DNA from 4 places in the Bradyrhizobium sp. F1.4.3 genome. Region 1 is predicted to be linked to each of the others. Evidence: predicted binding sites of a transcription regulator. Region 1 holds the regulator's gene; each other region holds the start of a gene.

The links. Region 1 encodes PhoB, which activates phosphate uptake and scavenging genes when phosphate is short. Its sites were predicted from a motif close to TGTCATNNANCTGTCAT; they were not measured.
Region 2: a site for PhoB is predicted at 5,484-5,500, ahead of phnC (phosphonate ABC transporter ATP-binding protein). Genes of this name have one in related genera too.
Region 3: a site for PhoB is predicted at 1,688-1,704, ahead of phnF (phosphonate metabolism transcriptional regulator PhnF). Genes of this name have one in related genera too.
Region 4: a site for PhoB is predicted at 5,377-5,393, ahead of ABIB73_RS02410 (glycerophosphodiester phosphodiesterase family protein). Genes of this name have one in related genera too.

Annotation. Positions count from the first base shown of each region.
Region 1 covers NZ_JBEPRN010000008.1:90,531-98,032, reverse strand. Annotated here, with positions in the region: gene ABIB73_RS21560 (aspartate aminotransferase family protein) at 1-365, opposite strand, end outside; gene ABIB73_RS21555 (GcrA family cell cycle regulator) at 823-1,332, shown strand; gene phoB (phosphate regulon transcriptional regulator PhoB) at 1,588-2,295, opposite strand; gene phoU (phosphate signaling complex protein PhoU) at 2,318-3,034, opposite strand; gene pstB (phosphate ABC transporter ATP-binding protein PstB) at 3,046-3,867, opposite strand; gene pstA (phosphate ABC transporter permease PstA) at 3,864-4,709, opposite strand; gene pstC (phosphate ABC transporter permease subunit PstC) at 4,714-5,703, opposite strand; gene pstS (phosphate ABC transporter substrate-binding protein PstS) at 5,865-6,875, opposite strand; gene ABIB73_RS21520 (ATP-binding protein) at 7,020-7,502, opposite strand, start outside.
Region 2 covers NZ_JBEPRN010000018.1:72,364-79,865, forward strand. Annotated here, with positions in the region: gene ABIB73_RS31375 (dihydrodipicolinate synthase family protein) at 1-434, shown strand, start outside; gene ABIB73_RS31380 (selenium-binding protein SBP56-related protein) at 796-2,196, shown strand; gene ABIB73_RS31385 (hypothetical protein) at 2,280-2,873, shown strand; gene ABIB73_RS31390 (DUF1045 domain-containing protein) at 2,877-3,575, opposite strand; gene ABIB73_RS31395 (alpha-D-ribose 1-methylphosphonate 5-triphosphate diphosphatase) at 3,594-4,769, opposite strand; gene ABIB73_RS31400 (LbetaH domain-containing protein) at 4,766-5,425, opposite strand; gene phnC (phosphonate ABC transporter ATP-binding protein) at 5,599-6,408, shown strand; gene phnD (phosphonate ABC transporter substrate-binding protein) at 6,473-7,402, shown strand; gene phnE (phosphonate ABC transporter, permease protein PhnE) at 7,474-7,502, shown strand, end outside.
Region 3 covers NZ_JBEPRN010000018.1:80,742-88,243, forward strand. Annotated here, with positions in the region: gene phnE (phosphonate ABC transporter, permease protein PhnE) at 1-825, shown strand, start outside; gene phnF (phosphonate metabolism transcriptional regulator PhnF) at 925-1,653, opposite strand; gene phnG (phosphonate C-P lyase system protein PhnG) at 1,761-2,225, shown strand; gene phnH (phosphonate C-P lyase system protein PhnH) at 2,230-2,838, shown strand; gene ABIB73_RS31440 (carbon-phosphorus lyase complex subunit) at 2,842-3,945, shown strand; gene ABIB73_RS31445 (alpha-D-ribose 1-methylphosphonate 5-phosphate C-P-lyase PhnJ) at 3,942-4,838, shown strand; gene phnK (phosphonate C-P lyase system protein PhnK) at 4,831-5,628, shown strand; gene phnL (phosphonate C-P lyase system protein PhnL) at 5,665-6,363, shown strand; gene ABIB73_RS31460 (alpha-D-ribose 1-methylphosphonate 5-triphosphate diphosphatase) at 6,379-7,502, shown strand, end outside.
Region 4 covers NZ_JBEPRN010000001.1:472,610-480,111, reverse strand. Annotated here, with positions in the region: gene ABIB73_RS02440 (Vgb family protein) at 1-283, opposite strand, end outside; gene eno (phosphopyruvate hydratase) at 458-1,741, shown strand; gene ABIB73_RS02430 (zinc-binding dehydrogenase) at 1,778-2,917, shown strand; gene ABIB73_RS02425 (MBL fold metallo-hydrolase) at 3,028-4,026, shown strand; gene ABIB73_RS02420 (NADPH-dependent FMN reductase) at 4,211-4,762, shown strand; gene ABIB73_RS02415 (FtsB family cell division protein) at 4,969-5,286, shown strand; gene ABIB73_RS02410 (glycerophosphodiester phosphodiesterase family protein) at 5,481-6,869, shown strand; gene pdhA (pyruvate dehydrogenase (acetyl-transferring) E1 component subunit alpha) at 7,040-7,502, shown strand, end outside.

The sequences.
Region 1 (7,502 bases):
TCGGGATGGCCTTTCATGGCCTGGTAGCGGCGCACGACCTTGATCACGCATTCCAGCGCTTCGGCGCCGGAATTGCAGAAGAACACGAAGTCCGCGAAACTCTCGTTGCAAAGGCGGGCCGCGAGCTTCTCGCCGTCCGGGCTCTGGAACAGGTTCGACATGTGCCAGAGCTTTGTGGCCTGCTCCTGCAACGCCTTGACCAGCGCGGGATGGGCATGGCCGAGCGCATTCACCGCCACGCCCGAGGTGAAATCGAGATAGCGATCACCATTGGTCGCAATCAGCCAGCAGCCCTCGCCGCGTTCGAAACCGAGATCGGTCCTGGCGAAAACGGGGAGCAAATGCGGCGCTGCGCTGTTGGTCATGACGGTCACTTGGGTGTTGAGGACAGCCTGTACGTGCTTCACGCAGCGCACCATTGACTGGCCCGGAAAACGAAACGTGCCGCCTTTTAAGGGCGGCACGCACCACCATCTTATGCTTGGCACCACGGGTGTCAATGCCGCCCGGAAAGCCTCGCGAAACGCTGAATCCGTAGTCTTGCGGTGACGAATTTGCGGGGTTTTGGCCACGGAACATGTGGAAGCGAGTCGGCGGACTCTTGCGCGCGAGTCACGCCATATTGTAGCGTTTGGCTTGTCAGATACGACATCTCGTGCAGCAGTTCTGATCCTCTAGGTCCTCATGTACCGGCGTAAACGTTCGGGCGTTATTGGCGCGCCCGGCGAGCCTTAAGGGATTCTGACGGCACGGGTTTTTCGAGGCTTAGGCATTCGTTGTGCAGCCCCAGAATGGCAGGCGCGCGACGAAGGAAAGGGTGCAATGACGGTTTTGACCTGGTCCGACGATCGCGTCGAACAGCTGAAAAAGCTCTGGGAGGCCGGACTTTCGGCCAGCCAGATCGCAGCCGAGCTCGGCAATGTGACCCGCAACGCCGTGATCGGCAAGGTGCACAGGCTCGGGTTGTCCGGCCGCGCCAAGAGCCCGTCTTCGGCGGCGCCGAGGCCGCGCAAGGCGCGTCCCGCGCAGCACATGATGCGGGTGACCCGGCCGATCGCGCGCGGCAACACCGCGCTGGCGCAGGCCTTCGAGGTCGAGGTGGAGCCTGATCCGGTCACCTACGACAACGTGGTGCCGATGAGCCAGCGGCTGTCGCTGCTCGAATTGAACGAGGCGACCTGCCACTGGCCGGTCGGCGATCCTTCGAGCCCGGATTTCTTCTTCTGCGGCGGCAAGGCGCTCTCCGGCCTGCCCTATTGCGCCCAGCATTCGCGCGTCGCGTACCAGCCGGCGGCGGATCGCCGACGGGCGGCACCGAAGCCCGCGCGGTGAGTCAGTTCTGAAATCAAGATGGAGCCGTCACACGATGACGGCCCAGCAAACTCGATGTCGTCCCGGACAAGCGCGCCCTAAGCGCGCGCAGATCCGGGACCCATAGCCACTGCAAGATGTGGCTACGGAGACTCGGGGTTACCTTCTTCGCGCAACAACTACGCCCTGTGGTTATGGGTCCCGGATCTGCGCTTACGCTTGTCCGGGACGACACTGAGAACGTGGCTGCAATCCGCTAACACAACGCCCCCAGCCTTACGCCTGCTCCGCCTTCGCAAAGCGATCATCTAGCGCATAGCCCGCGCCGCGCACGGTGCGGATCGGGTCCTGCTCGCGGCCGAGATTGAGCAGCTTGCGCAGGCGGCCGATATGCACGTCGACGGTGCGCTCGTCGATGTAGATGTCACGACCCCAGACACTGTCGAGCAACTGCTCGCGCGAGAACACGCGGCCGGGATGCTCCAGGAAGAACTCGAGCAGGCGATATTCGGTCGGGCCGAGATCGATCGGCCGGCCCGAGCGCGCCACGCGGCGTTTTTCCCGGTCGAGCTCGATGTCGCCAAAAGCCAGTACGGTGGCGAGCCGCTCGGGGCTTGCGCGCCTGAGCAGTCCCTTCACGCGTGCCAGGAGCTCCGGCACCGAGAACGGCTTGACGATGTAGTCGTCGGCCCCGGTCGCAAGTCCGCGCACCCGCTCGCTCTCCTCGCCGCGCGCGGTGAGCATGATGATCGGGAGCTGCTTGGTGTCGGACCGGGCACGCAAGCGCCGGCACAACTCGATCCCGGAGAGGCCCGGCAGCATCCAGTCGAGCACGATCAGGTCGGGGATGTGCTCCTTGAGGCGGGTGTCGGCGTCGTCGCCGCGCATCACCGTCTCGACGTCATAGCCGTCGCCTTCCAGGTTGTAGCGAAGCAGCTCGGTGAGAGCTTCCTCATCCTCAACCACCATAATGCGTGCGCCCATCGGGTCGTCGCTCCTTAAGTGTTCAAGTATTCGGAACCGTCGTGGCGAAGGTCGTCATATCACCCTTCGGGCGTTTGTCGGTCATCGCCTGACCTTCGATCATGTAGAACACGGTCTCGGCGATATTGGTGGCGTGGTCACCGATCCGCTCGATGTTCTTGGCGCAGAACATCAGGTGGATACAGAACGAGATGTTGCGCGGATCCTCCATCATGTAGGTAAGGAGCTCGCGGAACAGCGAGGTGCAGATGGCGTCGACTTCCTCGTCGCCCTTCCACACCGCCATCGCCGCCGGCAGGTCGTGCGCGGCATAGGCGTCCAGCACCGATTTGACCTGCTGCTGCACGAGGTCGGTCATGTGCTCGAGGCCGCGGAACAGCTTGAGCGGATGAAAATCGGTCTCCAGCGCCGCGACGCGCTTGCCCATGTTCTTGGCGAGGTCGCCAATGCGCTCGAGATCGGTCGCGACGCGCATCGCACCGACGATCTCGCGCAGGTCGATCGCCATCGGCTGGCGGCGCGCGATGGTGAGCACGGCGCGCTCCTCGATCTTCTTCTGAAGCGCGTCGATCTCGACGTCGGTTGCGACCACGCGCTGGCCGAGCGGGACGTCGCGGCGGATCAGCGCATCGACGGAATCGACGATCATGCGCTCGGCGAGGCCGCCCATCTCGGCGACCAGCCGAGTGAGTTCCTGGAGGTCGGTGTCGAAGGCCTTTGCGGTATGTTCGGAACCCATGTCCTGTCTCCTCAGCCGAAGCGGCCGGTGATGTAGTCCTGCGTGCGCCGATCGGTCGGCGAGGTAAAGATCTTGCTGGTGTCGTCGAACTCGATCAGCTCGCCGAGATACATGAAGGCGGTCTTGTCGGAGACGCGTGCCGCCTGCTGCATGTTGTGGGTGACGATCGCGATCGTGTAGTTCTCGGACAATTCCTGAATCAGCTCCTCGACCTTGGCGGTCGAGATCGGATCGAGCGCCGAGCAGGGCTCGTCGAACAGAATCACCTCGGGCCGCACCGCGACCGTGCGGGCGATGCAGAGGCGCTGCTGCTGGCCGCCGGAGAGCGACAGCCCGGAGGCGTTGAGCTTGTCCTTGACCTCGTTCCAGAGCGCGCCGCCCCGCAGCGCCTTCTCGACACGGCCGTCCATCTCCGACTTCGAGATCTTCTCATAGAGGCGGATGCCGAAGGCGATGTTCTCGTAGATCGTCATCGGGAACGGCGTCGGCTTCTGGAACACCATGCCGACCCGCGCGCGCAGCAGATTGAGGTCGAGCTTGGTGTCGAGGATGTTGGTCTGGTCGAGCATGAGCTGACCGGTGGCACGCTGGCCCGGATAGAGATCGTACATCCGGTTGAAGATGCGCAGCAGGGTCGACTTGCCGCAGCCCGACGGGCCGATGAACGCCGTGACGCGGTTGGTGCCGAGCGCCAGGTTGATGTTCTTCAGCGCATGGTGCTCGCCGTAATAGAAATTGAGATTGCGCACCGTCACCTTGGCCGGCGCCTCGGGCAGCGTTGGCGTCTGGGGAAGCCCGCCGGCCGCGCTCATTGATACGGAAAGATCACTCATTTTGCGGTCCTCTCGGCGCCAAGGATGCGCGCGCCAATGTTAAGGGCAAGCACGGTCAGGGTGATGAGCAGCGCCCCGCTCCAGGCCAGCTGCTTCCAGTAAGCGTAGGGGCTCTGCACGAAGTTGTTGATGGTGACCGGCAGGTTCGCCATCGTCTTGTTCAGGCTGAGGCTGAAGAACTGGTTCGACAGCGCGGTGAAGAGCAGCGGCGCGGTTTCACCGGCGACGCGGGCGGTTGCGAGCAGCACGCCGGTGATGAGGCCGGAGCGCGCAGCGCGATAGGCGATGCGCTTGATCACCAGCGAGCGCGGCAGGCCGAGCGCGGAGGCCGCCTCGCGCAGCGCGTTCGGCACCAGGAGCAGCATGTCCTCGGTCGTGCGCAGCACCACCGGGATCACGATGACGGCGAGCGCCAGTGCGCCCGCGATTGCCGAGAAGCCGCGCATCGGCACCACCACGGCGCCATAGATAAACAGGCCGATGATGATCGAGGGCGCCGACAAGAGGATGTCGTTGATGAAGCGGATCACCGAGGTCAGCTTGTCGTTGCGGCCGTACTCGGCGAGATAGGTGCCGGCGAACATGCCGAGCGGCGCGCCGATGCCGACGCCGAGCACCGTCATGATCAGCGAGCCGACGATGGCGTTGAGCAGGCCGCCCTCGGTCGAGCCGGGCGGCGGCGTGTTCTCAGTAAAGAGCTGGACGTTGAGACCGGCCAGGCCGTTGTAAAGCAGCGTGATCAGGATCAGCGCGAGCCAGGTGACGCCGAAGGCGGCGGCGGCGATGCAGAGCCCGCGGACGACGATGTCCTTGCGGCGGCGGCGTGAATAGATCGGGTTCATGGCGTCAATTCCCCGCCTTCTTTTCCAGCCGCATCAGCATCAGCCGCGCTGCCGCGAGCACGAAGAACGTCAGTACGAACAGCAGCAGGCCGAGCAGGATCAGGCCGGACTGGTGCAGGCCGTCGCTCTCGGCGAACTCGCTGGCGATCGCCGCCGAGATCGTGGTGCCCGGCGCGAAGATCGACGACGAGATGCGGAACGAGTTGCCGATGATGAAGGTCACCGCCATGGTCTCGCCGAGCGCGCGTCCCAGCGCCAGCATGACGCCGCCGATGACGCCGACGCGGGTGTAGGGGATGACCACGCTGCGGACGACTTCCCAGGTGGTGCAGCCGACGCCGTAAGCCGCCTCTTTCAGCACCGGCGGCACGGTCTTGAATACGTCGACCGAGATCGAGGTGATGAAGGGCAGCACCATGATGGCGAGGATCAGCGCGGCGTTGAACAGGCTGAGATAGGACGGCGGACCGGCGAAGATCGCACCCAGCACGGGGATGCCGTCGAATATCTTGATCATGAAGGGCTGGAAGGTGTTGGCCAGGAACGGGCCCAGCACAAAGAAACCCCACATGCCGTAGATGATCGAGGGGATGCCGGCGAGCAGCTCGATCGCCATGCCGATCGGACGGCGCAGCCATTGCGGGCAGAGCTCGGTCAGGAAGATTGCAATGCCCAGACCGACCGGAATCGCGATCAGCATCGCGATGAAGGAGGTGACGAGCGTGCCGTACATCGGCCCGAGCGCGCCGAGCACGGGCGGATCGGCCGATGGCGCCCAGCGCTGCGTCCACAGGAACGCCAGGCCGTATTCCTTCATCGCCGGGAAGGCGCCGACGATCAGCGAGATGATGATGCCGCCGAGGATCAGCAGCACGGATATCGCGCTCAGCCGCGTGATCCAGTAGAACGTGACGTCGCCGAGCTTGAACGCGCTCAAGGCCTTGGCGCGATCATACGGTCCGGCGTCGTCGATTGCATCGCTCTGAACGGCCATCTCTGCCACGCCGATCCCCTGTACCAAAATCATATACGCTTGTTGTGGGTCTCGCGCCCCGGATGCGGCGCAGCGCGAGCGGTGCGGCGCTGGTCCGGGGCCGAATTATTGTGGTCCGCAATGCAGCCGCTTGAGGCTGCATTGCGCTTGGAGAGAAGAGCTTAGCTCTTGATCTCGGCAGCCCAGGTCTTCTCGATCAGGGTCACGACGCCCTCGGGCATCGGGATGTAGTCGAGCTCTTCAGCCGCCTTGCCGCCGTTCTTGAAGGCCCAGCGGAAGAACTTGATGGCTTCCTGCGAGGATGCCTTGTCGGTGGCGTCCTTGTGCATGAGGATGAAGGTCGCCGCCGTGATCGGCCAGGACTTGTCGCCAGGCTGGTCGGTCAGGATGACGTAGTAGCCCGGAGCCTTGGCCCAATCGGCGTTGGAGGCGGCCGCCTGGAAGGCTGCGACCGTCGGCTGCACCGTCTTGCCAGACTTGTTGACGAGGCCGGTGTAGGTCAGCTTGTTCTGCTTGGCATAGGCATACTCGACATAACCGATCGAGTTCTTGGTCTGGCCGATGTTGCCCGACACGCCCTCGTTGCCCTTGGCGCCGACGCCGACCGGCCACTCGACCGCGGTACCCTCACCGACCTTGCTCTTCCAGTCCGCGCTGGCCTTGGAGAGGTAGTTGGTGAAGTTGAAGGTGGTGCCCGAACCGTCCGAGCGGCGCACGACGGTGATCGCGTCCGACGGCAGCTTCACGTTCGGATTGAGCTTCTTGATCGCAGCGTCATCCCACTTGGTGATCTTGCCGAGATAGATGTTGGCCAGCGTCTCGCCGTCGAACACCATCTCGCCCGGCTTCACGCCCTCGAGGTTGACGACAGGAACGATGGCGCCCATCACCATCGGCCACTGGACGAGACCGTCCTTCTCGAGCTGCTCGGCCTTGAGCGGCGCGTCGCTGGCGCCGAAGGTCACGGTCTTGGCCTGGATCTGCTTGATGCCACCGCCGGAACCGATCGACTGGTAGTTCAGACCGTTGCCGGTCTCCTTCTTGTAGGCATCAGCCCACTTCGAATAGATCGGGAACGGGAACGTTGCACCTGCACCCGTAATGTCGGCAGCGAAAGCCGACGTCGATGCGGCGACCAAGCCAGCAGCGACTATAGTTTTGAGGAAATTCATGCTGGTCTCCATACAGGGGAGCGAAGCGCCATCCGCGCCCGATCGCGCTCCCCGTGCCGCCCCTTTAGGAGCAGTCGGCTGTGCTTTTACGAAGGTTTCATGACAGTCGGATGACAGCATCAAGCGATTGAAATCGCTTGGATTTCAGGCCGGAACCGCAGGCTTCCCCTGGGGAAAACAGGCGGTGAAAGTGGCGCCCTGTTTGGGCACGCTTTCGATCAAAAGCCGGCCGCGATGGCGGTTAAGGATATGTTTCACCAGCGATAATCCGAGTCCGGTTCCGCCCTGCGATCGGCTGTCGCCGACGTCAACCCGGTAGAACCGCTCGGTCAGCCGCGGCAGGTGCTCAGGCGCGATGCCAGGCCCGAAATCGCGCACCATGACGCGGATTTCCTGAGTTCCATCAGTCGCCGTTGCCCCGGTCAGCGACACGATGACGCGTCCGCCCGAAGCGCCGTATTTGAGCGCATTCTCGATCAGGTTCTCGAACAGGCGGAGCAGTTCCTCGCGGTCGCCCGCGATCATCACCGGCGCCTCCGGCAGGTGGGTCTCGACTTCGACCTGGCGTTCCCGCGCCAGGGGTTCGAGACCGTCGGCGACCTGGAAAATGATCGGCAGCAGGTCTAC
Region 2 (7,502 bases), on a different contig from region 1:
ACATCCGCTATTTCAAGATCGAAGTGCCGGGGGCAGCTTCAAAACTCCGGAGCCTGATCGAGGCGGGTGGCAGCGACATCGAAGGCCCGTGGGACGGTGAGGAGGCGATCACGCTGCTCGCCGATCTCGATGCCGGCGCCACCGGCGCGATGACCGGCGGCGGCTATCCCGACGGCATCCGCCAGATCATCGATCCCTATTTCGCGGGCAAGCGCGAGGAGGCCAAGGCCGCCTACGAACGCTGGCTGCCGCTGATCAACTACGAGAACCGCCAATGCGGCCTGATCGCCTGCAAGGTCATGATGCAGGCCGGCGGCGTGATCAAATCGGACACCGTGCGCCATCCGCTGCAGCCGCTGCATCCAGCAACGCGGGCAGGGCTGCTGGAGCTCGCGAAGGAACGCGACGCGCTGGCGTTGCGGTGGGGGAAGTAGCGGGCGCCGCTCGCTCCGCCGTCGTCCCGGCGAAGGCCGGGACCCATAACCACAGGGCGTGGTTTGACGAAGACTCAGAGTTATCAGCCCGCTCCATAATCCCTCCCTGGGGTTATGGGTCCCCGCCGTGGCGGGGGCGACGCCGAATGTGAGGTGCGCGCCTTGGCCTGATCCCGCCGGCTTCTATTTGGAAGGCGTCGAATTAGCGCGGTTCGGCCGGTTTCCCGCAGCCCCGCGATGACATATTGTACGCTCGCCAACCAGGCCCGCGGAGCATCTCAAGACATCGCGTAACAGCTCTTCATTATGCCGTTATCCCGAGCCAGGTTGGAGCGAGCCGACGAAACAGGGAGGCAGTGCCATGACGATGAGGCCGGATCCCACCTTTCACGCATCGCCCAAGCTTGCGATGGAAGCACCTGCAGAGAACTTTGCCTACACGTTGCTGCTCAGTCCGGATTTCTCAGAGCCGGATGCTCTCGCGGTCATCGACGTCAAGCCGGGATCGCCGACTTACAGCCAAATCGTTCACACCGTGACGATGCCAAACAAGGGCGATGAGTTTCACCACTTCGGCTGGAATGCGTGCTCCTCCGCCTTATCGCCACTCGCCGGACATGCCTTCATCGAGCGCCGCTATCTCATCATCCCCGGGCTGCGCTCGTCGCGCATCTATATCATCGATACCAAGCCCGATCCGACCAAAGCCAAAATCCACAAGATCATCGAGCCCGAGGAAGTCTTCAAAAAGACCGGCTACTCGCGGCCGCACACGATCCATTGCGGGCCGGACGGCGTTTACGTGAGCACGCTAGGAGGCGGCGGCAACGACGGCACCAACGGGCCTCCAGGCGTATTCATCATGGATTGCGAGACGTTCGAGGTCCTTGGACGATGGGAGATCGACCGCGGTCCGCAGACGCTGCACTATGATTTCTGGTGGAACCTGCCGCGCGACTACATGGTGACGAGCGAATGGGCGTTGCCGCCGCAATTTGAGAACGGGATCGTCCCGGAGGATCTGCTGTCGAATAAATATGGTCATCGTCTCCACTTCTGGGACCTCCGCGCCCGTCGCAACGTGCAGACTATCGATCTCGGCGCCAATCATCAGATGGCGCTGGAGGTGCGGCCCGCGCACGATCCGGTTCGCGAATACGGCTTCGTAGGCGTTGTGGTCGACACCACCAATCTCGAAGCATCGATCTGGACCTGGTGGCGCGAAGGCGGAAAATTCCATGCGGAGAAGACGGCGACGATCCCGCCCGAGTCCGCGCCAAAGGAGAAGCTCCCGCCGCTGCTCCAGGGCTTTGGCGCCGTGCCGCCGCTGGTGACCGACATCGATCTGTCGATGGATGACCGGTTTCTCTATGTCTCGTGCTGGGGCACGGGCGAAATGCGCCAGTACGATGTGAGTGATCCGCGAAAGCCGAAGCTTGTGGGCTCGGTTCACATCGGCGGCATCGCGCGCCGCACCCCCCATCCGAACGGCAAGGCATTTGCGGCCGGTCCGCAGATGGTCGAGATCAGCCGCGATGGCAGGCGCGTGTACTGGACCAATTCGCTCTATTCCACCTGGGATGACCAGTTCTATCCCGACGGGGTTCCGGGTGTGGAAGTCATGGCCAATGTCGGTCGCAACGGCGGCCTCGAGCTCGACAAGGACTACTTCGTGAGCTTCGCCGACGGATATCGTGCACACCAGATCAGGCTGGAGGGCGGCGACTGTTCGACGGACTCCTTTTGCTACCCGTCGGCCTAGATTGGGGGCACGCGAGCCCGGCGCTCGGCTGGCTGTGGCTCGCTCTGGTCGCGAGCGGTCTCTATCACGGAGTCAATCCGGGAATGGGATGGCCGCTCGCCGTTTCGGCAGGGCTCATGGACAAGAGCCCGCGCGCGCTCTTCCGTGCATTGTGGGCTCTGGCGGCCGGACATCTCCTGGCAACACTTCTCGTGCTGCTGCCATTCGCGTTCCTGCTCGTGCTGGCCGAATGGCAGCGTTCGATCCAGCTCGGCGCGAGCCTTCTCGTCATCGGTTTCGGCGTCTACCGGCTGATCGAGCGGCGCCATCCGCGCGCGCTGGCACGAATCCCGCCAACCCAATTGGCGCTCTGGTCATTTGCCATCGCCATTGCCCACGGCGCCACCTTGATGCTCGTGCCGATCTATCTCGGGCTCTGTCAGGCCTTCGAGCTCGATGCCGGTCATGAAGCGGCGGGCGCGCTCATGAAGGCAAGTCTCGGAATGGCGGTGCTGGTGTCTTTGGTGCACGTTGCGGCCATGGTTAGCGCTGGCGGATGTCTGGCGTGGCTGGTCTATCGCTATCTGGGATTGAGGTTCGTCTCGCGAAGCTGGTTCAATCTGGATGCAATCTGGGCGACCAGCCTGATCCTGGTCGGCGCCGTGGGACTCGCGTTTAGTCTTGCGAGCTGGCGCTGAAGTCTACCGCGTCAAAGCCCACTCGCCGATGATGCGGCATCTCGCCTTGGCATCATCCTGCTTGAACAGAGCGATGCGATCGATCGCGAGCGTGTTGAGATCGAGAGCGGCAAACCTCGCCCGCAGCATCTCCAGAATCGGCCCGCGCCGCTCCGCATCCAGCCGGCCGGTGAGCGTCATGTGGAAGCGAAACTCTTCCATCACGTACGGATAGCCCCAGCGATCGAGATAGTCGCGCTGTCGTTCGCCGAGCTTCTCGGGCTTGCGCCGCGCGCGGTCCTCGGTGCTCAGGGCGGCGCGAAATTCATCGAAATCGCGGGTGCAATCGGCGGCGAGTTGCTGGAGCTCGCCAACCGGCTCGGCCGGAATGACGGCAATGAAGCCACTGATGGAATCGACGACCGGATGGATCAGTGGAATCGGCCGCGCCCTGCCGGCGAATGTCGCGCAGGCTGTGGCGAGTTCGGCTTCGGTCCTGCCGGGCGCTAGCGCCATCGGCGCCTTCAGCGTGGCGTGAAAGCCGTATTTGCGGGGATCGGCGCTGACGTCGCGCCAGTCTGGCGCCGTCCGCAGCGCCTCGCCCGGGAACGGCACCTCGCGGCCGGTGTGGGCCGCATAGCCGAGCAGCTCGGCGCCGAAGCGGGACAGCGTGCTGGCAGCGTCGGCGACGAAATAAATCGCGTAGCGGGGGAAACCTGTCATTGCCCGAGCATAACCGGTTTAAGCCGCAACGACAGCCTCGCGCGGCGTCGCCGCCGCGCTGAGCAGCCGCGTCGCATCGGTCAGGTGCACCAGCTTTCCCGCTGCGATCACCGCGACCAGCCGCGGACGCCGCGGCGCGCTGCCGTCGATCAGCAGGATGTCGGCGCGGCGCCCCTCAGCGAGCGCGCCGCGATCGATCAGGCCGGTGGCTTGCGCCGGTGCGGCCGAGACCAGCTTCCAGGCCTCCGTCAGCGGCAGCACGCCGTCGGCGGCGAGCCGGAACGCGGCAAGCAGCGGCGCGGGATAGTAATAGTCGGATGCCAGCACCGAGCAGAGGCCCTTGGCGATCATGTCGGACGCTCTGGTCCAGCCGGTGTGGCTGCCGCCGCGCACGACATTTGGCGCGCCAAACACGATGAAGTCGCCGCCCGCGGCCGCCGATCGTGCCGTCTCCTCGTTGATTGGGAATTCGGCAATCGAGACGCCCTGCTCGCGAAAATCCCGGCGCATCGCAGGGCTCGCGTCGTCATGCGAGAGCATGCGGACATTTGCAGCGCGCGCTGCGGCGGCCAGCCGCGCGTTCGCGGCCGGCACCTCGGGGCGGCGGGCCAGGACCCGGTCGAGCAGGTCGTTGAAGGCTTCGGTCGAGAGTCCGGCGCGTTCGGCCGATTGGGCACGCTTGCTGGGTTTCACGTTGCTGTGGTCGTTGAAGGCGAACAGATCGATGCGGCCTTCGGCGAGCCATCCGAAGATCTCCGCCTCGGCGTCGAGATTATGGGTCTCGTGGCGCAGATGGAAGCGGGTGTCGGCCACAAATTGGGGCCGCATTGCCTCGATCGCCGTGAGCAGTGCACGGGCATTCTCGGCGCTGCGCAGGCCCGGCTCCCACGACCAAGTGGTGGCATGGAACACGGTGGTGATGCCGTTAGCGATCGCCTGGCGGTCGCTATCGACGAGCGCGACGTCGATCGGGAAGCCGACGCCGGGCCGCGGCATCATCTGCCGCTCGAAGGCGTCGCCATGGATGTCGACGATGCCCGGTAGCACCAACAGATTGCGCGCGTCGATCGCCAGCCGTGCACGGCCGCGGGACGCATCGACCTGCGCGATATCCGTTCCGGACACGCCAAGTGAAGTTTCGACGAGCTCGGAGCCGATCAGGGCCCGGCCACCTTCAAGGAGAATGTCTGTCACGCGACCGCGCTTCGTTTGCTGGCAGAGGAATGTGCCCCTGCTTCGTATGTCGTCAGGAAATCTTCAATCGCGAGCTTGCGAAAATCGGGCAGTGCTGCACGCAATTTGTCGTGATCCCAGTCCCACCAGGCCAGCCTGGCGAGCCGCCCGGCGACGTCTTCCGAGAAGCGGCGGCGGACGATGCGCGCCGGATTGCCGGCGACGATGGTGTAGGCCGGCACGTCCTTGGTAACGATGGCGCCGGCCGCGATCACCGCGCCGGTACCGATGTTGCGGCCCGGCAGCACGATCGCGCCATGACCGATCCAGACGTCATGGCCGATATGGACGTGATGCTGGCGTCGCCAGTCGAAGAATTCGGTGTCGTCGCTCTCGCCCGGGAAGTAGGCACTCGAACGGTAGGTGAAATGCGCCTGTGTCGCGCGGTGCATCGGATGATTGCCGGGATTGATGCGCGTCATCGCCGCGATCGAGCAGAATTTTCCGATGGTGGTGTAGGTGATCTGCGCGTCGTTCACGACGTAGGAGTAATCACCCATCGTGACTTCGTTGAGGATCGTGCGCGCGCCGACCTCGGTATAGGCACCAAGCCGGGTCTCGTGCAGTTTTGCTGAAGGATCGATGGTCGGTTGGACCGAGAGCGCTTTGGCGGCCATGGTGTATCCGAAAAGTCCGAGGCAGGCGGTTCTCTTCGAGCGGCTTGATGACAACGTCATGACGGCGCGATGACAGTGGATGAGGTGTGTAGCAACGCCGCACCGCAGCGCGGGTGTCACACAAGTGTCAAGCGCCGGCGTTAGCGGTGGTCCCAGCTACTCTGGAGTCCTGCATGCTGGTGGTGGAAGGTCTGACGTGCCGCTTCGGCGCAAAAGCCGCGGTGGACGACGCTTCGTTTCAAATTGCCCCCGGCGGCTTCGTCGGTGTGATCGGGCGCTCCGGCGCCGGCAAGTCGACCTTGCTGCGGACCATCAACCGCCTCGCGACGCCGACGCAGGGCCGCATCCTGTTCGACGGCATGGACGTCACTGCGCTGCGCGGCAAGGAGCTGCGGCAATGGCGGGCGCGGTCAGCGATGATCTTTCAGCAGTTCAACCTGGTCGGCCGGCTCGACGTGCTGACCAATGTGCTGATGGGGCGCCTTGCAAAGATGCCGGCCTGGCGCTCGCTGTCGCAGACCTGGCCCGAGCAGGACAAGGCGCTGGCGATGTCGGCGCTCGAACAGTTCGATATCGCTTCGCTCGCAGCCCAGCGCGCCGACCAATTGTCCGGCGGCCAGCAGCAGCGTGTTGCGATCGCCCGTGCCCTGGTCCAGCAGCCCGACATCATCCTCGCCGACGAGCCGATCGCCTCGCTCGACCCGCGCAATACCAAGATCGTCATGGATGCGCTGCTGCGCATCAACAAGCATTTTGGCATCACCGTGATCTGCAATCTGCATTCGCTCGATCTGGCGCGCAGCTATTGCGACCGCCTGATCGGCATGGCGCAGGGTCGCGTGGTGTTCGACGGCGCGCCGTCTGCGCTGACCGACCTCGTCGCGCGTGAGCTCTACGACCTCGAAGCCGCCGACGTCATGGGCGGCACGCCTGCGCCGGCGCCCGAGGGCGTCCCGGCGCTCGGAACCGCCGCGGCCGCCTGACAGGCGGCGCTTCTGTAGTTGCCAGTTTTTGCGTCAACCGATCCCAACCGATGAAGAGGGTATCATGATCACTCGCAGATTAATCCTTGCCGGCACTGCCGCGCTCGCCTTTGCCGGATCCGCTTCCGCCGAAGACTGGAAGACAAAATATCCGGAGATCACCTTCGCCGTGATCCCGGCCGAGAACGGCTCCGGCGTCACCGAGCGCTACGGGCCCTTCGTCAACTATCTGTCGAAGGAACTCGGCATCAAGGTGACCCTGCGTGTCGCCAACGACTACGCGGCCGTCATCGAAGGCCAGCGCGCCGGCAACATCCATATCGGCTATTACGGCCCGGCCTCGTTCGCGCGCGCCCGCCTGACCGGCGTCAAGACCGACGCCTTCGTGATCGACGTCAACGCCGACGGCTCGAAGGGCTATTACTCGGTGTTCTACGTGCTGGCCAAGTCGCCGTACCAGAAGGTCGAGGAGCTCAAGGGCAAGAATCTCGGGCTTGTTGATCCGAATTCTACTTCTGGCAACAACATGCCCCGTTTCAAGCTGAACGCGATGGGCATCGATCCCGACGCCTATTTCTCCAAGGTCATTTTCACCGGCAGCCACGAGAACGCCGTGCTGGCCCTGGCCCAGGGCACGGTCGACGTCGCCGCCAACTGGTGGAACGCCGACGACGATTCCAACCTGACCCGCATGCTCAACAAGGGCATGGTGAAGTCGGCCGACGGCACCGTGATGAAGAAGGAAGACTTCCGCATCATCGTGAAGTCCGACCTCATCATCAACTCGCCCTACGCCTATCTCAGCGACCTGCCGGACGACATGAAGGCCGCGATCAAGAAGGCCTTCCTTGAGGCGGCGCAGAAGGATCCCGAGGCGTTCAAGAAGCTCTCCGACGGTAAGAACAAGCCGTGGGAGCCGATCGCCAATGACGATTACAACAAGACGATCGAGCTGATCAAGTTCGTCGACAATCTGCGCAAGAAGGCGTCCTGATCTCGTCAGGACGATGCTACTCGAGCCGGGTCGATGGACCCGGCTCTTTTTCTTGATGGACCGTCGAACACATGACGCTCGCCGTTTCGATTCTCCCCGA
Region 3 (7,502 bases), on a different contig from region 1:
ACCGCGGAGATCCGCGCGCGCTATCCCGATGTGTTCGAGCGGCCGGCCGCGGCGCGGCTCGCAACTCCGGCAATGATCGTCGCAGCGCTTGCCATTTTTATCTATGGCCTGGTCGACCTCGATTTCTCGCCGTCACGGCTCTTCAACGGCCTCAGCCAGCTCGGCTGGATCAGCATGATGATGATCCCGCCCGATCCCGGCTCGTCGCTGCCGCTTTATCTGAAGGCGATGGGCGAGACGCTGTCGATCGCGCTGCTCGGCACCACGCTGGCCGCGCTGTTTGCGCTCCCGGTCAGCCTGCTGGCCGCGCGCAACGTCGTGCCGTCAAAGATCCTGCGCTTCCCGGTCCGGCGTTTCCTCGATTCGATCCGCGGCGTCGACACGCTGATCTGGGCGCTGGTGTGGATCAATGTGGTCGGGCTCGGCCCGTTCGCCGGCGTGCTCGCCATCGCGGTGTCGGATTTCGGCGCCTTCGGCAAGCTGTTCTCGGAGGCGATCGAGGGCGCCGACCAGAAGCAGGTCGAGGGCATCCGCGCCTCCGGCGGCAGCGCAGTGCATGAAATCCGCTTCGGCCTGCTGCCGCAGGTGCTGCCCGTGATCGCCGGTCAGGTGCTCTATTTCATCGAATCGAACACGCGCTCGGCCACCATCATCGGCATCGTCGGCGCTGGTGGCATCGGTCTCCAGCTCGCCGAGCAGATCCGCGTGCTGGAATGGCAGAAGGTTTCGTTCCTGATCCTGATGATTCTTGTCGCGGTCGCCGCGATTGATTTCGTCTCGGGCAAACTCCGCTTCGCGATCATCGGCCGGCGCGCGGTGGCGTAATCGCAACTGCCGTAGGGTGGGCAAAGCGAAGCGTGCCCACCGCTTTCTTTGGCATTCAGGACAGATGGTGGGCACGGCGCAAGCGCGCCTTTGCCCACCCTACGACTCCACCAGAAACTCCACCCGCTCCGCGGCGAAGCGCGAGTGCTTGGTCACCAGTGGCTTGCCCGCGAGATCGAGGTCGGTGGCATCGACCACCAGGATCGGCCGTCCCAGCGGGAGGTCGAGCCGCGCGGCGTCGGTCGCATCGACGATGCCGGCCGTGATCCGGGTCGCGCCGCGGCGATAGTCGCGGACGCCGTAATGCTCAAGCAATTTTGTCATTGAGCGCGTCGCGGCGAATACAACGCCGGCATTCGGAAAAAGCTCCGCCGACAGCCAGGTGGTGGAGACGCAGATCGGCGTGCGATCGGCGAGGCGTATAGCCTCGATCCGGACCAGCGGTGCGCCGGCCTGGAGGCCGAGCTCCCGCGCGAGCTCGCGGGTCGCGACGTCCTCGGAGGCCTCGATCAGCTGGCCGCGCGGCTCGCGGCCGCCGGCGCCGACGATCTCGGAGAAGCGGGTACGCGAGCGCAAGGGATAAGCGAGGCGTTGCGCCTCGACATAGGTTCCGCTGCCGCGCTCGGCGCGCACAAGGCCGCGTTCCGCAAGCGCGGCCAGCGCGCGCCGTACGGTGTGGCGGTTCACGCGATAAGTTTCGGCGATCTCCATCTCGCCCGGCAACTTGTCGCCCGCGGCAAAGCGGCCGTCGGCAATGCCGCGCTCGATGCCGTCGGCAACGAGACGCCACAGCGCGACGCCGGAGGAGGCGGTGTCCTGCATGCTCATGTCGCTGGTCAGCCTAGCCTGAAAATCACACGTTTGTCACGAAACAGTCATGGCGCTCCCGTATCAAGTTGTCTATTATCATAGACAACTTGAATTCGGCAAGTTTGGTGAAAGTGGTGACCCAGAACGACAAGCAGCAAGCCCAGCGCAAGGCCGCGATGGCCGTGCTGGCGCACGCGGAGGCGGGCGAGATCGCCGCTCGCCTCCGCACTCTCGCCCTGCCGGGCCATCAAAGTCTGCGCGAACCTGAAAACGGCCTGGTGATGCTGCGCGGCCGGGTCGGCGGCGACGGCGCGCCGTTCAATCTTGGCGAAGCGACGGTGTCGCGCGCGGCGGTGCGGCTTGCGAGCGGCGAGGTCGGCTTCGGCTACACGCTCGGGCGCGATGGCGAGAAGGCGCGATTGATCGCGCTGTGCGACGCGCTGGTGCAGTCGCGGGATTTTGGCGCGGCGGTGGAGCGGGACGTTATCGGCCCGTTGCGTGAGCAGCTTATGATTCGGCGCAAGCAGGCGGCGGAAGAGACCGCTGCGACGAAGGTTGATTTCTACACCATGGTGCGCGGTGAGGGGTGAGGCCATGACCACGATTGCGGAACTGCCGCCGGGTTTTGCCGACAAGGTGTTGTCGGCGCAATCGACCTTTCGCTCGGTCATGGACGCAATGGCGCGGCCGGGCTCGGTCCATCGCATCGTGCCGATAGCGGGCACGCCCGATACGATGATGCGCGGCACGGCCGCGATCGCGCTGACGCTGTTCGATCACGACACGCCGCTCTGGCTCGATGCACGGATGTCGGAGAGTTCGGACGTGGTGAAATGGTTGAAGTTCCACACCGGCGCGCCGGTCATCCAGGACTCCTCCATTGCGAGCTTCGCGCTGATCAGCGACGGCGCCGCGCTTCGCCCGCTCGAGCGTTTCGCGCTCGGCACCAGCGAATATCCGGATCGTTCCACCACCGTGATCGTCCAGGTCGATAGCCTGGACGCGGGGCACAGCTTCGAGCTGCGCGGCCCTGGCATCGATGGCGTCGCGACGCTCCAGGCTTCGATCAAGCCCGCCGATCTGTTCGAGCGGCTGCGGTTCAACGAGGCGCTGTTTCCGCGCGGCATCGACGTGGTGCTGGTCGCTGATGACGCAGTGGTTGCGATCCCGCGCACCGCGCGTGTCGTGAACAAGGGAAGCTGAAGCATGTATGTCGCAGTCAAAGGCGGCGAACGCGCCATCGAGAACGCCCATCGCCTGCTGGCGTACGCGCGGCGCGGCGACCAGGGCGTTCCGGAAGTTACGCTCGACCAGATCTCGGAGCAGCTCGGCCTCGCCGTGGACCGCGTCATGAGCGAGGGCTCGCTCTACGATCGCGAGCTCGCGGCGCTCGCAATCAAGCAGGCGCGCGGCGATTTGATCGAGGCGATTTTCCTGGTTCGCGCCTTCCGCGCCACGCTGCCGCGTTTCGGCGCCAGCGAACCGGTCGACACCGGCGCGATGCGGGTGCAGCGGCGGGTGTCGTCGACCTTCAAGGACATCCCCGGCGGCCAGATCCTCGGGCCGACCTTCGACTACACACATCGGCTGCTCGATCCCTCGCTCGCCGAGGGATTTGTTCCTGAGCAGCCTGCGACGGCCGAAGCGTCGACGGCACCGACGCCGCGTGTGACCGACATTCTGGGTCGCGACGGGCTGATCGAATCTTCGCCACAGTCCGAGGAAGGCGCCAGCGTCGGCGATCTCACCCGAGAGCCGCTGAACTTTCCGGCCGACCGTGACCTGCGCCTGCAAAATCTGGCGCGCGGTGACGAAGGCTTTCTGCTCGCGATGGGCTATTCCACCCAGCGCGGCTACGGCCGCAACCATCCGTTCGCCGGTGAGATCCGCTTCGGCGAGGTCGAGGTCGAATTCTCTGCCGAAGATGTCGGGTTTGCCGTGCCGCTCGGCTCGATCGAACTCACCGAGTGCCAGATGGTCAACCAGTTCAAGGGCTCTGCGACGGAAGCGCCGTGCTTCACCCGCGGCTACGGTCTTGCCTTCGGCCAGAGCGAGCGCAAGACCATGTCGATGGCGCTGGTCGACCGTGCGCTCCGCGCCCGCGAGCTCGGCGAAGAGGTGGGCGCACCGGCGCAGGATGAAGAATTCGTGATGTCGCATTCGGACAATGTCCAGGCGACCGGCTTCGTCGAGCACCTGAAGCTGCCGCACTATGTCGACTTCCAGTCCGAGCTCGGCCTCTTGCGCAAGCTACGCAAGGAGTTTGCTGAGGCCAATGCGCCTGAGACCATGAAGGAGGCCGCGGAATGAACGCGCCTGCCTACAATTTCGCCTATCTCGACGAACAGACCAAGCGGATGATCCGCCGCGCGATCCTGAAGGCGATCGCGATCCCCGGCTATCAGGTGCCGTTCGCCAGCCGTGAAATGCCGATGCCCTATGGTTGGGGCACCGGCGGCGTGCAGGTAACGGCCGCGATCCTCGGCCCCGATGACGTGCTGAAGGTGATCGACCAGGGCTCCGACGACACCACCAATGCGATCTCGATCCGCAAGTTCTTCGCCAAGACCGCGGGCGTTGCCACGACGACGGCGACGGAGGACGCGACGGTGATCCAGACCCGCCATCGCATTCCGGAGACGGCGCTGCACGAGAACCAGGTGCTGGTCTATCAGGTGCCGATCCCGGAGCCGCTGCGTTTCCTCGAGCCGCGCGAGACCGAGACGCGGCGCATGCATGCACTCGCCGAATACGGCTTGATGCACGTAAAACTCTATGAGGATATCGCCCGCTTCGGCCACATCGCGACGGCTTACGCCTATCCGGTGAAGGTGAACGCGCGTTACGTGATGGACCCGTCGCCGACGCCGAAATTCGACAATCCCAAGATGGACAATTGCCCGGCGTTGCAACTGTTCGGCGCCGGCCGCGAGAAGCGCATCTACGCGATTCCACCCTACACCCAGGTGGTGTCGCTCGATTTCGAGGACCATCCCTTCGAGCCCTACCGCTTCAACGCGCCGTGCGCGCTGTGCGGTGCCGAGAATTCCTATCTCGACGAGATCGTCACCGACGACAAGGGCAGCCGCATGTTCGTGTGCTCGGACACCGACTATTGCGAAGGCCGCCAGGCCGCCGGCCATCACGGTAGCCTGAGTGCCGCGCCGTACAAGGAGAAGGCGCAGGGGGGATCAAATGGCTGATCACGACATGCTTGAGAACGACCAGCCGCTGCTGGTGGCAAAATCCCTCTGCAAGTCCTACGGCCGCATCGTCGCATGCCGCGACGTGTCGTTCGCGCTCTATCCCGGCGAGGTGCTGGCGATCGTCGGCGAATCCGGTTCGGGCAAATCGACTCTGCTCCAGCTCCTGTCGGGCCAGCTCGCGGCCAGTGGCGGGCATGTGTCCTACCAGATGCGCGACGGCATCACCCGCGATCTTGCCACGCTCGGCGAGGCGGAGCGGCGTTTCCTGTTCCGCACTGACTGGGGCTTTGTGCACCAGGATCCCGCGCAGGGCCTGCGCATGGCGGTGTCGGCCGGCGCCAATGTCGGCGAGCGGCTGATGGCGGTGGGCTGGAATCACTACGGCCGCATCCGCGACACCGCATCCGACTGGCTCGCCCGTGTCGAGATCGACGTCGCGCGCATCGACGACGCGCCGCGCACTTATTCCGGCGGCATGCGCCAGCGCCTCCAGATCGCCCGCAACCTCGTCACCGAGCCGCGGCTGGTGTTCATGGACGAGCCGACCGGTGGCCTCGATGTCTCGGTGCAGGCGCGGCTCCTCGATCTCCTGCGCAGCCTCGTCGCCGAGCTGAACCTCGCCGTCATCATCGTCACCCACGATCTCGCCGTGGCGCGGCTGCTGTCGCACCGCGTGATGGTGATGAAGGGTGGCCGCGTCATCGAGACCGGTCTCACCGACCAGGTGCTTGACGACCCGCGCGAGCCCTATACGCAACTCCTCGTCTCCTCGATACTGCCGCCATGAGTCTTCCAACATGAGTCTTCCAACATGAGTCCCCCGATGACCGCCATGATCGACATCGCCGACGCCAAGAAGACTTTTACGATGCACCTGCAAGGCGGCATCGAATTGCCGGTGGTGAGCGGCGTGACCTTTCACGTCAACCCGGGCGAATGCGTCGTGCTGTCGGGCCCGTCCGGCGCCGGCAAATCGTCGATCCTGAAGATGATCTTCGGCAATTACCGCTGCGACTCCGGCCGCATCGGCATCCGCCATCGCGGCGAGGTAATCGATCTCGCCACCGCCGAGCCGCGGCAGGTTCTCAATGTCCGCCGCGCCACCATCGGCTACGTCAGTCAGTTCCTGCGCGCGGTGCCGCGGGTTGCGACCATTGACGTCGTCGCCGAGCCCTTGATCGTCAACGGGATGTCCCGCGCCGATGCGCAAGCGCGTGCCGGCGAGTTGCTGCATCGCCTCAATATCCCCGAGCGCCTCTGGCAGCTTCCGCCCGCGACCTTCTCCGGCGGCGAGCAGCAGCGCGTCAACATTGCGCGCGGCTTCATCTCGGAGCTGCCGATCCTGTTGCTCGACGAACCGACCGCCTCGCTCGACGCGGCCAATCGGGCCGTCGTGGTCGAGTTGATCGCCGAGAAGAAGAAGCAGGGCGTTGCCATGGTCGCGATCGTCCATGACGACGAGATCCGCCATCTCATTGCCGACCGCATCGTCGACGTCACCAGCTTTGCCGCTGCGGCCTGAAGGAAAATGAAGGACATGAACGCCAAGCCGAAGGAAACCGTGGTCGCCAATGCCAGGATCGTGCTGGCTGACCGGGTGATCGAACAGGGCTGGCTCGCTCTCGCGGATGGGCGCATCGCCGAGATCGGCGAGGGCAGGGCACCCGCGGGCGCCGACGACGTCGGTGGCGACCTGATCATGCCCGGTCTGATCGAGCTCCACACCGATCATCTCGAAGCGCATTACGTGCCGCGGCCAAAAGTGTTCTGGAATCCGGTCGCCGCCGTCATCTCCTATGACGGCCAGCTCGCCACCTCAGGCATCACCACCGTGTTCGACTCGCTGCGGGTCTGGCGTGAGGACGGCGCCGAGGAGGTCGATGGCCGCGCCGGCGTGCTCGCCGCCGCGATCACAACCGCGCGTGACGCCGATCTGCTGCGTGCCGACCACTTCCTCCACCTGCGCTGTGAAATCCCGATGCCGAGCGTGGTCGAGGAGGCCAAGGAGCTGATCGATCGTCCCGACGTGCGGCTGATGTCGCTGATGGATCATACGCCTGGTCAGCGCCAGTTCCGCGACGAGGTCAAGCTGCGCGACTATTACCGCGGCAAGGGTGGCGGCAAGACCGATGCCGAGCTCGACGAATTGTTCGCGAAGCGCTTCGAATATCAGAAGACCTATGCCGCGACCAACATGCGCCAGATCGTGGCGCTGGCGCACAAATACAACATCCCGCTCGCGAGCCATGACGATACCACCGAGGAGAACGTCGCTGATGCCGTGCGCGATCGCGTTTCGGTGGCGGAATTCCCGACCACGTTGGAGGCCGCGCGCGGCCTACATCAGGCCGGCATCGACATCCTGATGGGCGCGCCGAACGTGGTGCGCGGCGGCTCGCATTCCGGCAACATCGCCGCGGTCGATCTCGCGCGCGAAGGTCTGCTCGATATCCTGTCGTCGGATTACATTCCGTCGAGCCTTCTGATGGCCGCGCTGCAACTGCCGGAGCATGTGCCCGCGATCAGCCTTCCGGAGGCGGTTCGCACCGTGACGAAAGCGCCAGCCGAGGCGGTCGGCCTGTCCGATCGCGGCGAGATTGCGGTCGGCAAGCGTGCCGATTTGATCCGCGTGCATGTCGCGAGCAGCGTTCCCGTCGTCCG
Region 4 (7,502 bases), on a different contig from region 1:
CCCCGTCGGGACCGATCGTCACGCCGTGCGGGGCGGCACCCTGGCCGAGGCTGACCGTCTTGAAGTTGCCGTCCTTCGGATCGAGCCTGCCAAGCATGCCCTTGCCCTGCGCGGTGAACCAGACCGTGCCGTCGGGGGCGGGCGCGAGATCGTGCAGGCCGATGCCGGGGCTGATTGGGAAGTATTTCGTCCGGAACGGGCCTTCCTGCGCAAAACTTGGGCGCAGGGCCGGGGGAGAAGCGAGGAGGGCGACGGTTGATCCGAGAAACTGGCGGCGATTCATCGCGTTACCCCGGCTGTTTCACACTTGGGTGGACACGCCAATCAATCCGCGCTGAGCTTAGTCCCGCGCGCTTCATCCGTCAGGCGAGGGCTGGAGCGTAAGCGTTCACATTTGCTTGCGCTCCGTGTAAGACCCGGCGAACCGATCAGCTCCAACGAACGGAAGTGCAACATCATGACCGCTATTGTCGACATCATCGGACGCGAAATCCTGGATAGCCGCGGCAATCCCACCGTCGAGGTCGACGTCGTGCTGGAAGACGGCGCGCTAGGGCGCGCCGCTGTGCCGTCCGGCGCCTCCACCGGCGCCCATGAGGCGGTGGAACTGCGCGACGGCGACAAGGCCCGCTATCTCGGCAAGGGCGTCACCAAGGCGGTCGGCGCCGTCAATGGTGAGATCTTCGAGGCCCTGAGCGGCATCGATGCCGAGCAGCAGGTCCAGCTCGACCAGATCATGATCGACCTCGACGGCACGCCGAACAAGAGCCGGTTAGGGGCCAATGCCATCCTCGGCGTGTCGCTCGCCTGCGCCAAGGCGGCCGCGAACTCGCTCGACATGCCGCTCTATCGTTACGTCGGCGGCACTTCGGCGCGGCTGTTGCCGGTGCCGATGATGAACATCATCAACGGCGGCGTGCATGCCGACAACCCGATCGACTTCCAGGAGTTCATGATCCTGCCGGTCGGCGCGTCCTCCTTCGCTGAGGGCCTGCGCTACGGCGCGGAAGTCTTCCACACCCTGAAGTCCGAGCTGAAGAAGGCCGGCCACAACACCAATGTCGGCGACGAGGGCGGCTTTGCGCCGAACCTGCCGTCGGCGGACGCAGCGCTCGAATTCGTCATGAACGCGATCGGCAAGGCCGGCTACAAGGCGGGCACCGACATCGTGATCGGGCTCGACTGCGCCTCCACCGAATTCTTCAAGGGCGGCAAGTACGTCTATGAAGGCGAGGGCAAGACCCGCTCGGTGTCCGAGCAGGCCAAATATCTCGCCGACCTCGTCGGCCGCTATCCGATCGTCACCATCGAGGACGGCATGTCGGAAGACGACATGGACGGCTGGAAGGAGCTCACCGACCTGATCGGCAAGAAGTGCCAGCTCGTCGGCGACGATCTCTTCGTCACCAACGTCAAGCGCCTGGCGGACGGCATCAAGGCTGGCCGGGCCAATTCGATCCTGATCAAGGTCAACCAGATCGGCACGCTGACCGAGACACTCGCCGCCGTCGAAATGGCGCACAAGGCCGGCTACACCTCGGTGATGTCGCACCGCTCCGGCGAGACCGAGGATTCCACCATCGCCGACCTCGCGGTCGCCACCAATTGCGGGCAGATCAAGACCGGCTCCCTTGCACGTTCCGACCGCACCGCCAAATACAATCAGCTCCTGCGCATCGAGCAGCAACTCGGCAAGCAGGCGCTCTATGGCGGCAAGACGGCGTTGAAGGCGCGGGCATAAGCCAGCGCTTCACGTAGACAAACGGGGAGGATCGACATGAGCGACGGCAAGAACGGCCTGCAACTGCGTTCGCTGATCAAGAAGAGCGGTGAGCTCGAGATCTCGCTCCTCGACGTGCCGACCCCCGAACCCGGTCCGGATGAGGTCGTCGTCCGCGTCGAGGCGACGCCGATCAACCCGTCCGACCTCGGCCTGCTCGTCGGCGCGGCCGACATGGGCACGGCCAAGGCCTCTGGCACGAAGCAGGCGCCCGTCATCACCGCAAAAGTGCCTGACGGCGCGATGCGCGCGATGGGGGCGAGGCTCGACCAATCCTTGCCGGTCGGAAATGAAGGCGCCGGCGTCGTCATCAAGACCGGTTCATCGGACGCTGCGAAGGCACTGATGGGCAAGACGGTCGCGATGATCGGTGGGGCCATGTATGCGCAGTACCGGACTCTGAAGGCGAGGGACTGTCAGCCGCTACCCGAAGGCACGACGGCTGCGGAGGGCGCGTCCTGGTTCGTCAATCCGCTTACCGCGCTCGGCATGACCGAGACGATGCGGCGCGAAGGACACAAGGCGCTGGTGCACACCGCAGCCGCCTCCAATCTAGGCCAGATGCTGAACAAGATCTGCCTTGCCGACGGCATTGCGCTCGTCAACATCGTCCGCAGCAAGGAGCAGGCGGATATCCTGAAGAAGATCGGCGCCAAACACGTCGTCGACTCCAGCGTGCCGAGCTTTCTCGACGATCTTACGGGCGCGCTGGTCGAGACAGGCGCCACCATCGCCTTCGACGCCATCGGTGGCGGCAGGCTTGCCGGTGACATCCTCAACTGCATGGAAATCGCGATCAACAAGACCGCCAAGGAGTACAGTCGCTACGGCTCCAGCGTGCACAAGCAGGTCTATGTCTACGGCGGACTTGATGTCCGCCCGATCGAATTGCCGCGCGGCTTCGGCATGGCCTGGGGCGTCGGCGGTTGGCTGCTGACCCCGTTCCTTCAGAAGATTGGTCCTGCCGATATCGGACGGCTGCGTCAGCGCGTCGTGAATGAATTGAAGACCACCTTCGCGAGCCACTACACCAACGTGGTGTCGCTTCCCGAGGCGCTCGATCCGGCCAACATCGCGATGTATGCCAAACGTGCCACCGGCGAAAAATTCCTCATCAACCCAAATAAATTGTCGTGATCTGCGGCGACAGATCACCCAAAGAAGGTCTTGCCTTCTGAGCCGAGCGGGAGATTATTCCGCCGCCATTGAAAGCGGAAAAACCGCAAGGCTCAGAAGGGGACATCTCCATGACCGATCTCAATCGTCGTCACCTGCTCGCAGGCGCCGCCGCCGTCGGCGCGGCTGCCGCCACCGGGCTTGCTCCGACCATTGCCAATGCCGCAGTGCCGCAAAGCGGCGCGCAGGCGCCGGGCTTCTACCGCTACAAGGTCGGGACCTACGAGTGCACCTCGATCAATGACGGTGCGCGGTCGTTCCCGATGCCCGACAAATTCGTCGTCAACATCCCGAAGGACGAAGCCCTCGCTGCGGCCGATGCCGCCTACATGCCGAAGGGCATGGTGACGGTGCCGTTCAATCCGCAGCTCATCAACACCGGCTCCAAGCTCGTGCTGATCGATACCGGCAACGGCGTTGCCAATCTCGAGGCGAGCAAGGGCGCGGTCGGCCGCACACTGCAAAATCTTCAGGCCGCCGGCGTCGATCCCAAGACCATCGACATCGTCCTGCTGTCGCATCTGCACCCTGATCACACCAACGGCATCCGCCTGGCCGATGGTGCGCTTGCCTTTCCGAATGCCGAGATCATGGTGCCGGTGAAGGACTGGGAGTTCTGGACCAGCGAGGACAATGCCGCCAAGGCGCAGTCCAGCGAGATGATGAAGAACTACTTTGCCAACGTGAAGAAGACCTTCGCTGGCCTCGAGTCCAAAGTGACGAAGTATGAATGGGGCAAGGAGGTCGCGCCGGGCATCACTTCGATCGCGACGCCGGGTCATACCCCCGGTCACACTTCGTTCGCGGTGGCCTCAGGCAATTCCAAGGTGCTGATCCAGTCCGACGTCACCAACATCCCGGAGCTCTTCCTGCGCAATCCGGATTGGCATGTCGCGTTCGACACGGATGGCGCGCTGGCGCAGCAGACCCGCCACAAATTCTACGACATGGCGGCGGCAGAGAAGGCGACCGTGGTCGGCTTCCACTTCACCTTCCCCTCGGTCGGCCACGTCGAGAAGGACGGCGCCAGATATCGCCTGATCCCGTCGGCCTGGAATCCGACGATCTGATCCGGATTAGAACGTTTGCGCGAAGGATCGGGCCGCCGCTTGGCGGCCTGATTGTTTTGGGCGACCATCTGCTTTTGCGAAACGTAGCGTTTCCAAATCGGACCGGTTCATGCACTTGCATCCATCGGCCGGGATCGTTTAAGTGCCGCCCCGGCATCCCCGCTCAAGATTTCGAGGACAACCCATGGCCTACAACATCGTCACGATCGTCGGCAGCCTGCGCAAGGACAGCTTTTCGCTCAAGATCGCCAATGCGCTCGCCAAGCTCGCGCCGGCCTCTCTCAAGCTCGAGGTCGTCACGCTGGCAGGCATCTCGTTCTTCAACCAGGACCTTGAGGGCGCGCCACCCGCCGACTGGCTGGCCTTCCGCGAAAAGCTCCAGAAGTCGGACGGCGTCCTGTTCGTCACGCCGGAATATAATCGCGCCATCCCGGGCGTGCTGAAGAACGCCATCGACGTCGGCTCGCGGCCCTACGGCAAGAGCTCGTTCAACGGCAAGCCGGTCGGCATCGTCTCCAACTCGCCGGGCCCGCTCGGTGGTGTCAGCGCCGCAAAAACGCTGCAGAACATCCTGCCGGGCATCACCGGCCCGATCATGCAGCAGCCGGAGATCTACCTGAACGCGGTCGGCGACGCCTTCGATGCCGACGGCAATCTGGTCAAGGACTCCCTCAAGACCGTGCTCCAGGCCTATATCGACGCCTTCGCCGCGCACGTGGCAAAGCACCACGGCTGAGGCCAAATAGCCCGCGGCCACACGGCAGGTCCTCATCCTGAGGAGACCGCACAGCGGTCGTCTCGAAGGATGGCCGCGGGCTACAGCCGGGCCTCCATGGTTCGAGACGGCGCTTGGCGCCTCCTCACCATGAGGGTCCGCGACGTACGGCTCGTCGGGCAGGGGACATTAGCGCTCCCTTAACCAAGCTGCCCCATCTTGCCAAAATGGTCTCCCGCGCTCGCCTGAAATCGATCCTGACCGGTCTCGCCCTCTACGCGATGGCGGCCGCCATCGTCGGTTATTTCGGCGTCAACGCCTATACCGGCAAATACGGCCTCAACGCCCGCCAGGAACTCGACCAGGAGATCATCGCGCTGACGAGCGAGCTGGCGCAGCTCAAGCGCGAACGCGCCAGGAGCGAGCAGCGCGTGTCGCTGCTGCGGTCCGAGAAGATCGATCCCGACATGCTGGACGAGCGGGCGCGCTTTCAGCTCGACTATGTCAATCCGCATGATCTCGTCCGGATGATCCCGGCGAACTGATCGCGGCGACATCCCGCGTTACGCCGGCGAGCCAAAAGTTCGGCGCATTTTCCCCCGTACATCTCAAGAACTCTTGTCTGCCGGGCCGGCCGTCATCGGCCTGTTAGAGAGTTGAGACAAAGACAAGCCTTGGCCTTGTTCAGCTCGGCCTGGCGGATGCGAAGCGATGCTGCGCAAAAGATGGAGGCTTGGCCATGACGGACAATCGTGCACGGCGGAATGTGCGTGTTGGAGCGATGTTGCTCGGCGCGGCGGCTTTGGCGTTGCTGGCGCCATCGATGGCCTTCGCACAGACAGACCCGGCGCCGGGCGGCGCCAAGCACTTTCTGACCGTCGACGGAAAGCCGCCGCTGATCCTCGGACATCGCGGCGTGCCGGGACTGGTGCCTGAAGAGACCGAGGCATCGTATGACCTCGCCGCGGCGCTGGGGACCGACGCGCTCGAAGAGGATTTGCACCTGACCAAGGATTGCGTCCTGGTGGCACGTCACAACCCCTGGCTCGGCGACAACACCAACGTTGCCGAGGTGGCGAAGACCAATCCGGCGGTTGCGGCTCGCAAGCGCATGGTGCCTGGTGTGCGCGTCAAGGCGCCGTCTTCGACCAGCGGGCCGGCCGACTACCTCATCGATCTCACCGATCCGGCCGATCCCAAATCGGTGCTGAAGTCATTGATCGTCGACGGCGAGGACCACACCAATGACTGGTCGATCACCGATTTCACCATGGCCGAACTGAAGACCTGGATCGCCGGCACCACCTATGATGCGGCCAACGAAAGGCCGAAGGTCTTCAACGGCAAGTTCCCGGTCATCAGTTTCCAGAACATCATCGACATCGCCAAGGCCAAGAGCAAGGAGACGGGGCGTCCGATCGCCGTCTATCCGGAAACCAAGAATCCGACCTGGAACAATGCCCAGGCGATCGCCAATGGCTGCGGCGCGCCCGGCAGCCACCCGCTCGAGGATGCCCTGATCAAGATCATCAAGGACAACGGCCTCAATACGAAGGACGCTCCCATCCTTGTTCAGAGCTTCGAGCCCGGCAGCCTGAAATATATGCGCAGCCATGGCCTGGAGACGCGGCAGGTCCAGCTCGTCGATGGCAACGGTGTCGACTTCAAGACCGGCAAGGTCCTCCTCAACAACATCACCAATTCCCGTCCGTTCGACTGGACGGTTTCGGGTGACCCGCGCCTGTACGATGCGATGCTCACCCCGGCGGGCCTTGCGGAGATCAAGAGCTATGCCGACGGCATTGGTCCGTGGAAGGCCTATATCGTTCCGCTCAAGATTGCGCCGTGGAAGGACAGCAACGCCGACGGCACGCCCTACAAGGGATCGACGCCGGAGGCTTCGACGCAGGAAGCAACCAGCCTCATCGCCGACGCGCACAAGCTTGGCCTGTTCGTGCACGTCTTCACGTTCCGGAACGAGAAAAAATATCTGGCTGCCGACTATCACGGCGATCCAGGCCTGGAATATCTCAAGTTCTTCCGTCTCGGCGCGGATGGGGTCTTTACCGACTTCACGCATACCGGAGTTGGCGCCCGCGCAGCCTATCTGCGGGAGCTAAGCTGGTAAGGCCGGCTTCGCGAAGGAGCTAATGTTGCCTGACGGGTGCCAAAGGTTTTGCAAAATTTCGGCCACATTGCAGTGCGGCATAATGAAAGTCGTGCCATGGCGCGGCGGCGCTTTCGCGCGCGATTGAGTTAGGTTAGAGAGGGCTTAGATTTCTCTGACCCGGAATTCCCATGGCCGCACTCAAGAAAGCCGCCGCAAGCGCTCCACAGAACAAGACCAACGGCGGTTCTCCCCCGGAATTCACCAAAGAGCAGGAGCTGAAAGCGCTCCACGACATGCTCCTGATCCGGCGATTCGAGGAAAAGGCCGGCCAGCTCTACGGAATGGGTGCGATCGGCGGCTTCTGCCACCTCTATATCGGCCAGGAGGCCGTGGTGGTCGGCATGCAGATGGCGCTGAAGGATGGCGACCAGGTCATCACCGGCTATCGCGACCATGGTCACATGCTCGCGACCGGCATGGAGGCCAAAGGCGTGATGGCCGAGCTTACCGGCCGGCGCGGCGGCTATTCCAAGGGCAAGGGCGGCTCCATGCACATGTTCAGCGTGGAGAAGAAGTTTTACGGCGGTCATGGCATCGTCGCCGCCCAGGTCTCGCTCGGCACCGGGCTCGCCTTCGCCAATCACTATCGTG